Regions from separate parts of the Spirillospora sp. NPDC048824 genome, predicted to be linked through region 1. Evidence: riboswitches for the same ligand, from Rfam matches in the RefSeq annotation. Region 1 holds a riboswitch; the other holds the start of a gene.
The links. A riboswitch is a leader RNA that binds a small molecule or an ion and turns the genes downstream of it on or off. The one in region 1 is predicted to bind cyclic di-AMP.
Positions count from the first base shown of each region.

Region 2: another riboswitch for cyclic di-AMP. It lies ahead of ACGFIS_RS20135 (D-alanyl-D-alanine carboxypeptidase family protein); the one in region 1 lies ahead of ACGFIS_RS08510 (CHAP domain-containing protein).

Region 1 covers NZ_JBICUS010000003.1:449,165-454,559, forward strand. The annotation lists gene ACGFIS_RS08495 (DEDD exonuclease domain-containing protein) at 1-426, opposite strand, end outside; gene ACGFIS_RS08500 (NYN domain-containing protein) at 729-2,030, shown strand; gene ACGFIS_RS08505 (NlpC/P60 family protein) at 2,222-3,265, shown strand; cyclic di-AMP (ydaO/yuaA leader) riboswitch at 3,767-3,966, shown strand; cyclic di-AMP (ydaO/yuaA leader) riboswitch at 4,090-4,256, shown strand; gene ACGFIS_RS08510 (CHAP domain-containing protein) at 4,265-5,113, shown strand; gene ACGFIS_RS08515 (hypothetical protein) at 5,153-5,395, shown strand, end outside.
Region 2 covers NZ_JBICUS010000009.1:209,025-214,419, reverse strand. The annotation lists gene ACGFIS_RS20140 (PQQ-binding-like beta-propeller repeat protein) at 1-1,829, opposite strand, end outside; cyclic di-AMP (ydaO/yuaA leader) riboswitch at 2,113-2,298, shown strand; gene ACGFIS_RS20135 (D-alanyl-D-alanine carboxypeptidase family protein) at 2,305-2,958, shown strand; gene ACGFIS_RS20130 (MerR family transcriptional regulator) at 2,901-3,449, opposite strand; gene ACGFIS_RS20125 (hypothetical protein) at 3,446-3,817, opposite strand; gene ACGFIS_RS20120 (VOC family protein) at 3,864-4,280, opposite strand; gene ACGFIS_RS20115 (cytochrome P450) at 4,588-5,395, opposite strand, start outside.

The DNA of each region.
Region 1 (5,395 bases):
GTCGACGGTGTCGACGACGGGGAACGTGGGCCAGGCGTGGCCGTGCTCGGCGCAGGCGGCCTTGAGGAAGCCGATGTCGAAGGACGCGTTGTGCGCGACGAGCACGCCGCCGCGCGCGAACTCCAGGAACGCGGGCAGCACCGACTCGATGCGCGGCGCGGCCGTCACCATCGACGTGGTGATGCCGGTCAGCGCGGTGATGAACGGCGGGACGGGCCCGCCGGGATCGACGAGCGTGCCGAGTTCGCCGAGGTCCTCTCCGCCGCGGACCTTGACCGCGCCGATCTCGGTGATGGCCGAGTCGGCGGCCGAGCCGCCCGTGGTCTCCAGGTCGACCACCACGAAGGTGACCTCGGACAATGGCGTGCCGAGGTCGTCCAGAGTTCCCTGGACACCGGCCCCCTGGACACCGTGCGCAGCCGTCATGTGCGCGACCGTAGAGGACGCCACCGACAGAAGCCCGGCCCGCTAGGGTTGAGGGGCGCCGGCACGTCCCGCCGGGCCGGGGGCCACGGGGCGGCTCCGGGGGGACCGGCGCGATCCGTCCGATTGCACGTTCGTGCTGGTTAAGTGCGGGCGGCTCGGGAAGACACAGCCCACCGGCGGCGAAGCCCGGAAGGAGCGGGATCATCGACAGCGGCCCCGAAGCGACCCCCGGTTGCGAAGAATCCGCAGAGAGGCCGCGTCCATCCGAGGGAACGGACCCTCCGGCCCGCCCGGACGTGCGTCTGAGCAGGCCGCTCCCCGAAGCCGTGCGGCAGAGCGTCGTCGAGGTCGCCGCCGAGCTGATCGGGGCGCTGCCCCATGACGAGGTTCCCGCCCCGCTGCGCCGGTTCGCGCGGTTCGAGCGCCGCAAGCGCGCCAAGCTCGCCGGGCAGCACATCGCGGCGGTGCTGGAGAAGGACTCCGCCTTCCGGCGGCGCGTCGCCGAACCGCTGCGCGAGGCGCAGGCCGACCTGGTGGAGGCCGTGGAGGCCGGGAACGTGCCGCCGGCCGCCGACCCTGTGCGGGTGGCGGTGCTGGCCTACCTGCTGCGTCCCGAGGGCTGGACGGACCTCGTCGAGTCCGCGCGCGAGGAGCTGGACCGCTCCGCGACCGCCTCGGAGGAGGAGGCCGCCGAGCGCCGGGTCGCCGCGCTCAAGGAGGAACTCGCCGCCGCCCGCAGCGCCCGCGGCGCCGAGGTGGACCGGCTGCGCGCCGAACTGCGCGAGACCAAGGCCGAGGTGGCGGAGCTGCGCCGCAAGCTGCACGAGGCGCGCACCAGGTTCCGGGCCGCGGAGGAGCGGGCCGGCGCGGTCGCGGCGGAGGCCGGCCGCGAGCAGGCGGCCGCGCGCGAGTCGACCGCCGCGTCCGAGAAGGAGCTGCGCCGGCTGCGCGCCCGTGCCGTGCAGGCCGAGGCCGCCGCCGAGGCGGCCAAGCGGGCCGCGCGGGAGGGCCGCAACGTCGACGACGTCCGGCTGCGGATGCTGCTCGACACGCTCCTGGACGCGGCGCAGGGCGTCCGCCGGGAGCTGGCGCTGCCCTCCACCATCGGCCGTCCCGCGGACGCGGTCGGCGGCCTGGAGCCCGATCGGCAGGCGCACCGCGCGCTCCCCGGCCGGGCCCTGTCCGACAGTGACCCGCAGCTGCTCGACCGGCTGCTGACCCTGCCGCGGGTGCACCTCGTCGTGGACGGCTACAACGTCACCAAGACCGGGTACGGGGAACTGCCGCTCGCCGACCAGCGCAGCCGGCTGCTGTCGGGGCTCGGCGGGCTGGCCGCGCAGACCCGCGCGGAGGTGACGTGCGTGTTCGACGGCGCGGAGCTGGACGCGCCGGTGGCCATCGCGGCGCCGCGCGGCGTCCGGGTGCTGTTCAGCCGTCCCGGGCAGACCGCCGACGAGCTGATCGGCGAGCTGGTCCGGGCGGAGCCGCAGGGCCGCGCGGTGGTGGTGGTCTCGTCCGACCGGGAGGTGGCCGACGCAGCGCGCCGCGCCGATGCCCGGCCCTGCCCGTCCACGCTGCTGCTGCGCCGCCTCGGCCGCTCCTAGCCGGGCGGCGCGCGGCGGCCGCGATCAGGACGCCCGCCATGACGCCTTTATCGCGCTGTGTGATCACGTCGGCACGGATGGCGCTTATTCCGAGTTAAGCCAGCTAAAGAGTGATGAACCGGTTGTGACGGTTGTTGCGTATCGCTAATGTCATCCGCTGACTGTCGTGGACGAGAGGGGCGAAACCGACCGTGGCCAATGATCTCATCGGGCAAGCAGCGCACGAGCGCGACCGGCGAGGGGGCGCGGCGAACAGAGGCGCCTCCCGTCGCCTGGCGGCCGTCGCGTGCCTGACGCTGACGGTCTCCCTCGCGTCTCCCCCGGTCGTGGCGCACGCCGAGCCCGAGCCGACCAGGGCGCAGGTCCAGAAGAAGCTCGACAAGCTGGCCGAGGAGATGGACCAGAAGGTCGAGAAGTTCAACCAGCTCAACGAGAAGCTCAAGATCGCCAAGAAGAAGTACAAGGTCGCGAGCAAGTCGAGCAAGCGGGAGCAGGCCGCCTTCGAGGAGCAGCGCGCCAAGATCGCCCAGATGGCGGCCGCCGCGTACAAGAACGGTGACACGGCCAACGTCACCGGCTTCGTCGGCACCGGCGACCCGCAGGCGATCCTGGACCAGGCGGCCGTCTTCTCGCATCTGTCGCACGAGCGCAGCTCCCAGCTGACCCAGTTCCTCGCGACCGCCCAGCGGCTCCGCCGCGAGGAGGCGCAGGCCAAGGCCTCCTACGACGATGTGAAGGCCAAGAGCACGGAGCTGAAGGAGCAGAAGAAGAAGCTCGACAAGGAGGTCGCCAAGCAGAAGGCCCTGCTGCGGCGGCTCGGCGGCGGGACCTCGTCCGGCGGCTCGGGCAGCGTCGGCGGCACCTACAACGGCCCGGCCAGCGGCTCGGCCCGCGTGGCGCTCAACTTCGCCTACGCCCAGCTCGGCAAGCCGTACTCCTACGGCGCCACCGGCCCGAACTCCTACGACTGCTCCGGCCTGACGATGAAGGCGTGGGCCGCGGCGGGCGTGAACATCACCCGCACCACCAACACCCAGTACGCCGCCACCAAGCGGGTGTCCAAGAGCAACCTGCAGCCCGGCGACCTGGTGTTCTTCAGCGGCCTCGGGCACATGGGCATGTACGTGGGCGGCGGCAAGATGATCCACGCGCCGCGCACCGGCAAGAACGTCGAGGTCGTGAGCATCACCTCGGGCTACTACCTGAGCAACTACTACGGCGCCGGGCGCCCCTGACGCCCCGCACCGGAGCGCCCGCGATGGGCGTGACGGAGCCCTTTGTGACAGCGGACCAGGCTTGACCTGGTCCGTTGTTGATTTTGGGGGGGTTTGCCATCTGTTGGGGCTTTGGTACGTTGTCACCACTCACGGCGCCCTCCAGACGCCGTGGCCCCGAGGCGCCCACCAGGCGCAACGGCCCCCGCGCGGCACATCCAGCTGCCGCGTGACTGCGGCGCGAGCCACGTGCCGCTCCCCCCGGCGGCACGATCCACGCGTCGCCCCCCGGTACCCGACGGGTACCGCAGACGGTCTCCCAGCAGACCCGGCCGGCCCGGCCCACCGTGCGCACGCCCGCAGCGTGCATGGCGCTGAGAGCGCTGCCACGGCGGATCCCGCGGATCAGGCCCAGGACGGTCCCCGCAAACGGGCCGCCGTCCGCACACACAACATCAGGCGCCGCTCTTTCGCACGCGGGAGACAGGTCCCGCGCACGGGCCCCATCACGCCCCCAGGATCGCAGCGGCAGCGCCGAATCCGCCGACGAGCGGAACCGGGGACCCATATCCGCCGGAGTCCAGGGACCGTCCCTGGACGGGCATTCCGGCACCCGGGGTGAATCGGTGCGTCTCTCACCGCCGAACGGTGGGAGCCCGCCGTAGGGCCACTTCCACGCCCGAACCCGTCAGCTAACCCGGTAGGCGTCTGGAAGAAGAAGGAGAGAAACCCGCAGCGTTACCTGGGCGTGGCCGCCCGAGTGCGGCCACGCCCGGCTTTCCCTTCCTTCCGCACGGGCGCCCCCGCCCGGCGGAACCCCCATCCGAACCGGCGTGCCCGCCCCCGGGCCGCCACCGCCGAGTCCGCGGTTCACCGTGCCCAGACGCACGGGAGCGCGGAGCCGGGGACCCACTGTGTCCTTTCGGGGTGAATCGGCCTGCCCAGCGGGCCGTAGGGCGGCTTCCACGCCCGAACCCGTCAGCTAACCCGGTAGGCGGCATGGAAGTCAGGAGATCCCCCATGCCAGGCGCGCATCGCAAGAAGATTCCGGGCAAGCACCGCAAGCCCAGTACCTTGGCCATCACCTGGCGGACGGCCGGCGGCGTGATCGTCGGCGCCGCCGTTCTCGGCACCGCCGCGGCCACCGCGCAGGCGTCGGTCCTGCCGTTCGCCTCCGTTCCCACCCACGCCGCCGCGGCCGGCCCGGCCGCCGGCGGGGACGCGGGCAAGTCCACACCCGGTTCCAAGTCCTCGTCCAAGGACAGGTCCGGCTCCAAGGACGAGAACCGGAGTAAGTCCAAGGACGGTGGCAAGGAGGGCGAGCCCACCGGAAAGGGCCGACCGCAGTCCGGCGCCCCCAAGAAGCCGTCAGAGGATTCGCGGCCCACCGCCGGCGAGGCCATCGAGCTCGCCAGGGCGCAGGTCGGCATCGCGGAGGACGGCAGCGGCAAGACCAAGTTCAACACGTGGTACGTGGAATCCGCCCGCGCCAAGGAGACCGTCGCGCGCGACGGCGGCTCCGTCCAGGCGTACGACGACGCCGCCTGGTGCGACATGTTCGTCTCATGGATCGGCGAGCAGATCGGCCTCAGCGACCAGTTCGGCAGCGACGCCTGGACCATCGCCCACGCCGAGTGGTTCCGGGACCAGGGGCGCTGGGGCACCGAGCCCAAGCCCGGCGCGATCGTCTTCTACGCCTGGAACGGCGGCAAGGACATCGGCGACATCGTCCACGTCGGCATGGTGACCAAGAAGATCGACGACGGCACCATCGAGGCGGTCGAGGGCAACACCGACAACGCCGTCCGGGTCAGGGAACGCTCGACCGGCACCGTCGTCGGCTACGGCTACCCCGAGTACAGGTCCTGACGTCCCCTCCTCCCCCGCCGGCTGCATAGGATCACGCGCATGGAGGACGGTCCCGGGCAGGCCGGAAACGGCGGCCCCGTCACGCGCCGCAGGGCACTCGCCCTGGGCGCCGGCGGGGCCGCCGTGCTGCTGGGCGCCGGCGCGGGGCTCCTCGGCACACGTTCCGGCGACGACGGAGCGCCGGACGCCCAGGCGACGCCGCCCCCCAACGCCGCGCAGGCCGCCGGAGCGTTCAGCCCCGCGGACGCCGCCGCCGTCCTCGCCAACCGCGCGCGGGCGGTG
Region 2 (5,395 bases), on a different contig from region 1:
TCGGCGTAGAAGCGTCCGCCGCCCACCTGGCTCCCCCAGCCGCCGACGTTCCGCCGCCGCCAGACGAGAGCGCCGTCGCCGGCGCGTATCGCGTGCAGCGTGCCGAACCGGTCGCAGGCGAAGACCATGCCGTCGCCGGTGATCTGGGAGTCGCCGTAGTCCAGCGGATACGTCCAGCGGGTCTTCCCGGTCCGGGCGTCCAGGCCCGCCAGGGCCTCCGGCGACAGGGCCAGCACGAGCCCGTCCGCCGCGGAGAGCCCGGACCGGGCGGACGCCCCGGACGTCCAGCGCCGCCCGCCGCCGGCCACGTCCAGCGCGGTGATCTCCTCGCGGCCGAAGACGACCACCTGGCCGGCGGCCGCCAGTTCGCCGGTCGGGAGCCTGTCGAAGTCGACCTGATGCGTCCACAGCACCTCGCCCGTCCTGGAGCGGACTGCGCTGATCTCCCTGCCCTCGTTCAGGGTCAGGTACGTCACGCCGCCGTCGCCCGCGGCGGAGAAGCCGCCGTCGCGTTTCCACAGCACCTCGCCCGTGCGCGCATCCAGCGCGTGGACGATCCCGGTGCTGTCGTCCCCGTCCTTCTCGATCCCGTCCGCCAGCAGCACCCCGTCGGCGGCGGCCAGGGCCAGGGAGTCATCGCTGACGCGGCGCGTCCACCGGGAGCGTCCCTCGGGTGGCGGCCCCTGCGGCGCGCGGGAGCCCCGCCCCTCCGGCGGCCGCGAGCCGCCGCCCTGCCGGTCCCGGGTCCGGCGCCAGAGGAACGTCCCGAGGCCGCCCGCCGTCATGACGCCCGCGCCCACCCCGGCCAGGACCGTCCGCCGGGTGACGCCCTGCGGCGGGGGCGCCGTGCCCTGGACGGAATCGTCCGGGTCCTCCGTCGGCGCCTGACCGACCGCGGGGTCCGCGTCCGGCGGGTCGCCCGGCGGGGGGCGCGTCAGCGTCTCGGCCTCGGCGGTCCGGCGGTCGATCTCCTCCGCGATCGCCGGCGGCAGCCACCGGGCGCCCAGCAGGGACGGCCCCTCCGCATCCGGTGGTCCCAGCCGTTCCAGCACCCCGGCGGCGGACGGGCGCAGCCCGGGGTCGGCGTGCAGGCATGCCCCGATCAGGCCGCGCAGCCAGGGTTCGGTGATCGCGTCCAGGTCCGCCCGCGTGGTCAGCGCCCGCAGGTCGCGCGACCGCGCCGGCCCGGACCCGAACGGCTCCGCCCCGGTCGCCGCGTACGCCAGCGTCGCGCCCAGCGAGAACACGTCGGCCGCCGGCCCGGTCTTCTCCCCGCGGACCTGCTCGGGCGCCATGAACCCGGGGGTGCCGATGGGCGTGCCCACGCGCGTGACGGCCGTCGCGTCCTCCGGCCGGGCGATCCCGAAGTCGATCACGCGGGGGCCGCCCGCGGTCAGCATCACGTTGCCCGGCTTGAGGTCGCGGTGCACCACGCCCGCGCGGTGGATGTCCGCGAGCGCCTCGGCCAGCCCGGCCGCCAGCGGGCGGACGGCGTCCGGCGGCAGCGGGCCGAAGCCGCCGACGGCCTCCCGCAGCGACAGCCCCGGCAGGTAGGCGGTGACCAGCCAGGGCGGCGCCGCGTCCGGGTCGGCGTCCAGCACCGGCGCGGTGAACACCCCCGACACCTGGCGGGCGGCCTCCACCTCGCGGCGGAACCGGGCCGCGTACCGGGGCTCCCCCGCCTTCGACCGCCGGACGATCTTGACCGCGATCGGCCGGCCGGCCCCCGACCGCGCCAGGTAGACGACCCCCATCCCGCCCTCGCCGAGCCTGCCGAGGAGCCGGTAGGGACCCACCCGGTGCGGATCACCACGCCGAAGCGGCTCCACCGCCGTCCCCCTCCCGCCGCCGGACTCACTGGACCATGGTCGGGGGTCATCCACCGGGACCGGTCCCGGCGTGACGGAAGTGTAATCACGGCGTGAGATCCGGTGATCACGGTCGGTCGGACGGAGACGCGGTCTTCACCGGCTCTGACCTGGAATGCCGTCGGTTTGTGGCATGTTTGCATTCTCTTGAGCTTTTGATACCTTCTGTCCGAATTCGGCGCCCGCCAGGCGCCGTGGCCATCGACCAGTGAGCCGCCACATCCTCAGCCCACGGCCCAGGGTGGGGGCGGCCGCGCCGAGTCCGCTATCTGCGGAGCCGGGGAACCAGCGCGAGTGACGTCCAGGCCGACCTGCCTGTGCCGCCTCGCAGGGGTGAATCGACGCCTTCCCTCCATGTTCGAGGAGCGTCGTAGGGCGACTTCCACGTCCGAATCCGTCAGCTAACCCGGTAGGCGGTATGGAAGGAGCAGATGCCGTGACAGGTCGGCACGTCAGGAACGCCAAGTACCCCGCGCCGCTGATGGGCGCCGTCCTCGCCGGTGCCCTGGCCGGCACCCTCGCGCTGATGCCGCTGGACGGAGGTTCGGGCGACTCCGGCGTCCCCGCCTCTGCGAAGGTCTCGGCGAAGGACCCGGCGGACCGTGCCGAACGAACGGGTTCCCAGCGAGCCGAGGAAGCGCCGAGCGAACCGCCGGACGACTGCAAGCCGTCAGAGGCCACCGAGCACGGCTACCCCAACGGCCGGATTCCGGTCGGCGAACTCTGCCCGCTGCCCCAGCGGGACGAGCACCTGCGGGCCGACGCCGCGGTGGCGTTCTACAAGCTCAACGCCGCCTACCAGGAGCACTTCGGCGACGAGATGTGCGTGCGGAGCTCCTACCGCGGCTACGAGAAGCAGGAGGAGCTGTACCGGACCATGCCGGCGGGCTACGCCGCGCGCCCGGGCAACAGCAAGCACGGGATCGGCATCTCCGTCGACTTGTGCGACGGCGTTCAGGACGGCGGTTCACCCCAGTTCAAGTGGCTGGAGGACAACTCTGAGAAGTACGGCTGGATCCACCCGGCCTGGGCCTACAGCAACCCGTACGAACCGTGGCACTGGGAGTTCGACGTCGGCCAGGACGACTGACCGTGCCGCCCTGAGAGGCTCGTGCCCATGGCACCGGGGCCGGCGGCCAGGTCGGCGAACGGCAGCGGGCAGCCCCGTTCCCCGGCGCACGTGACAAGGTCGTCGCACCCGGCGTCCAGGGCTCGGCGCAGCGTGTCGGCGATGGTGCGCAGATCGGTGATCTTGGCTTCGACCTCGGCGAGCTTGGCGCTCGCCCGCGCCTGCAACCCGGCGTCGGCGCGGCGGTGCCGGTGGGTCCCGGCGTCCAGCAGTTCGGCGACCTCCTCCAGGGTGAACCCGAGCCGCTGCGCGGTCTTGATCACCCGCAGCAGCGTCACCGCCTCCGCCGGATACAGCCGGTGCCCGCCCGGCGTCCGCTCGGGCTCGGCGAGCAGGCCCCGCCGCTCGTAGTACCGCAGCGTCTGCAGGTTCACGCCGGCCGCCTCGGCGACCTGCCCGCTGCGCAACCCTCCGGACGCGCCGGGCCCGCCGGTGACGGCGGGCCCGGTCATCGCCGGCTCCCCGGGCCCGCCAGCTCGGCCGCCCGGACGGCCAGCGCGTCCAGCACCTCGGCGTGCCGGCCCGCGACGCTCACATCCAGCGTCAGCGCGCCGCCGGCCGCGGTCAGGGTGAAGGTGAAGAACGAGCAGCAGCCGGTCTCACGCGCCGCCAGCTCGGCCGCCCGTCCCGCCACGTCCGGCTCGGACCGCAGCACCAGCCGGACGCGTCCCGGCCCCGCGGGCCGCACCTCGGTCACCGCCTCGCCGAACAGCGCGTCGAACTCGGCCTCCCGCAGCGGCCGCTCGGCCGTCGGCAGGGTGCACGCCTGCGGCGCCCACCCGGCCTCGCCCGGCCCGGGTCGTACCTGTTCCAGTTCCATACACCGACGATAAACCTGTACCCCGGTACCGGATGCAACCCCTCAGTCAGCCCGCGGACGCCTGCTCGGCGGGCAGGGGGCAGTACAGGTCGATGCCGTTGCCGTCGGGGTCGAGCACGGTGGCGTACCGCATGCCCCAGAAGGCGTCCCACGGTTCCTGAACGGCGGCGAAGCCGGCACCGGTGAGCTCGGCGTACTTGGCGTCGACATCGGCCGGAGTGCCGAACTCGAAGGCCAGGAAATTGCGCGGATCGCCCGAGGGGCGGCTCCAGCCGGAGGTCTGCGCGGAGGCGCGGAACTTCTCGGTGTCGAGCATCAGGTGAAGTCCGCCCGGCAGGTCGCAGGCGGCGTGGTCGGGGTAGGCCTCGTCGATGGTGAACGTCAGGCCGAGCCGGGCGTAGAAGGCGATCGTGGCCTGAATGTCGGACACCACGATGTCGATGGTGTTGAGGGTCGGGTTCATGGCCCGCTCCTTACGGTGGTGGACGGTTCCGCTCTTCACCAGCAAGACGAACGGCGGAGGGCCCGACCGGACACCGGCGCCCACCGATTTCCGGCGACCGCCGGAGGCGGTGGTCCGCCCGCCACGGGCGGCCCGCAGCGCGGCGGGGCGGCCGTTCAGTGATCCGTGACGAAGGGCTCGTAGAACTCGAACCGGGAGCGCAGGTCGTCCTCGTCCAGGCCGAAATCCGCGGCGGCGTCGGCATCACCGCCGCGTCACCCGGCCGATCGCGGCCGAACCGGCCGGAACCCGGCCGCCGACGGCACGTTCACGGCCGAGAAGCCGACACCCGCACGGGAAGGGAGATCAGTCCGCGGACGATCGAACCGGTGCGGTGATGGCGCAACTCGGCGGCCGGCACGGCCAGGTCGAGACCGGGAAAACGCTCCAGCAGCCCGCCGATGGCGATCTGGCCCTCCAGCCGGGCCAGCGGCGCGCCGAGGCAGAAGTGCAGGCCATGCCCGAAGGCGACGTGCCGTTTGGGGGCGCGGGTCACGTCCAGCCGGTCGGGGGCGTCGAACACCGCGGGATCACGGTCCGCGGCGCCCAGCGAGACGTGCACCCAGGCGCCCTTGGGAATGGGCGTCCCGGCGATCTCCATGTCCTCCACCGCGATGCGGTGGCTCGCCCGTTCCAGCGGGCCGTCGTACCGCAGCAGCTCCTCGATCGCGGACGGCAGCAGCTCGGGCCGCGACCGGAGCAGCTCCAGCTGGGCGGGCGCCTGGAGCAGGGCGAACACCCCGTTGCCGATGAGGTTGACCGTCGTCTCGTGCCCGGCGATGAGCAGCAGCGCGATGCCGTTGACCAGCTCGGCCCCCGTGAGGGCGGCGTCCCCGTCGCGGGCGGTGATCAGGCCGCTGATCAGGTCGTCCCCGGGGGCGGCCCGCCGTTCGGCGATGGCCCCGGTCAAATAGTCGTTGAACTCCCGCGCGACGTCGCGGCGCCGTGTGCGGGCCTCGGCGGTCAGCGCCGGCACCGTCAGCACCGCCGTCCACGCCCGGAACCGGGCCCGGTCGGACGCCGGGACGCCGAGCAGCTCGCAGATCACCTGGATCGGCAGCGGGACGGCGAACTCC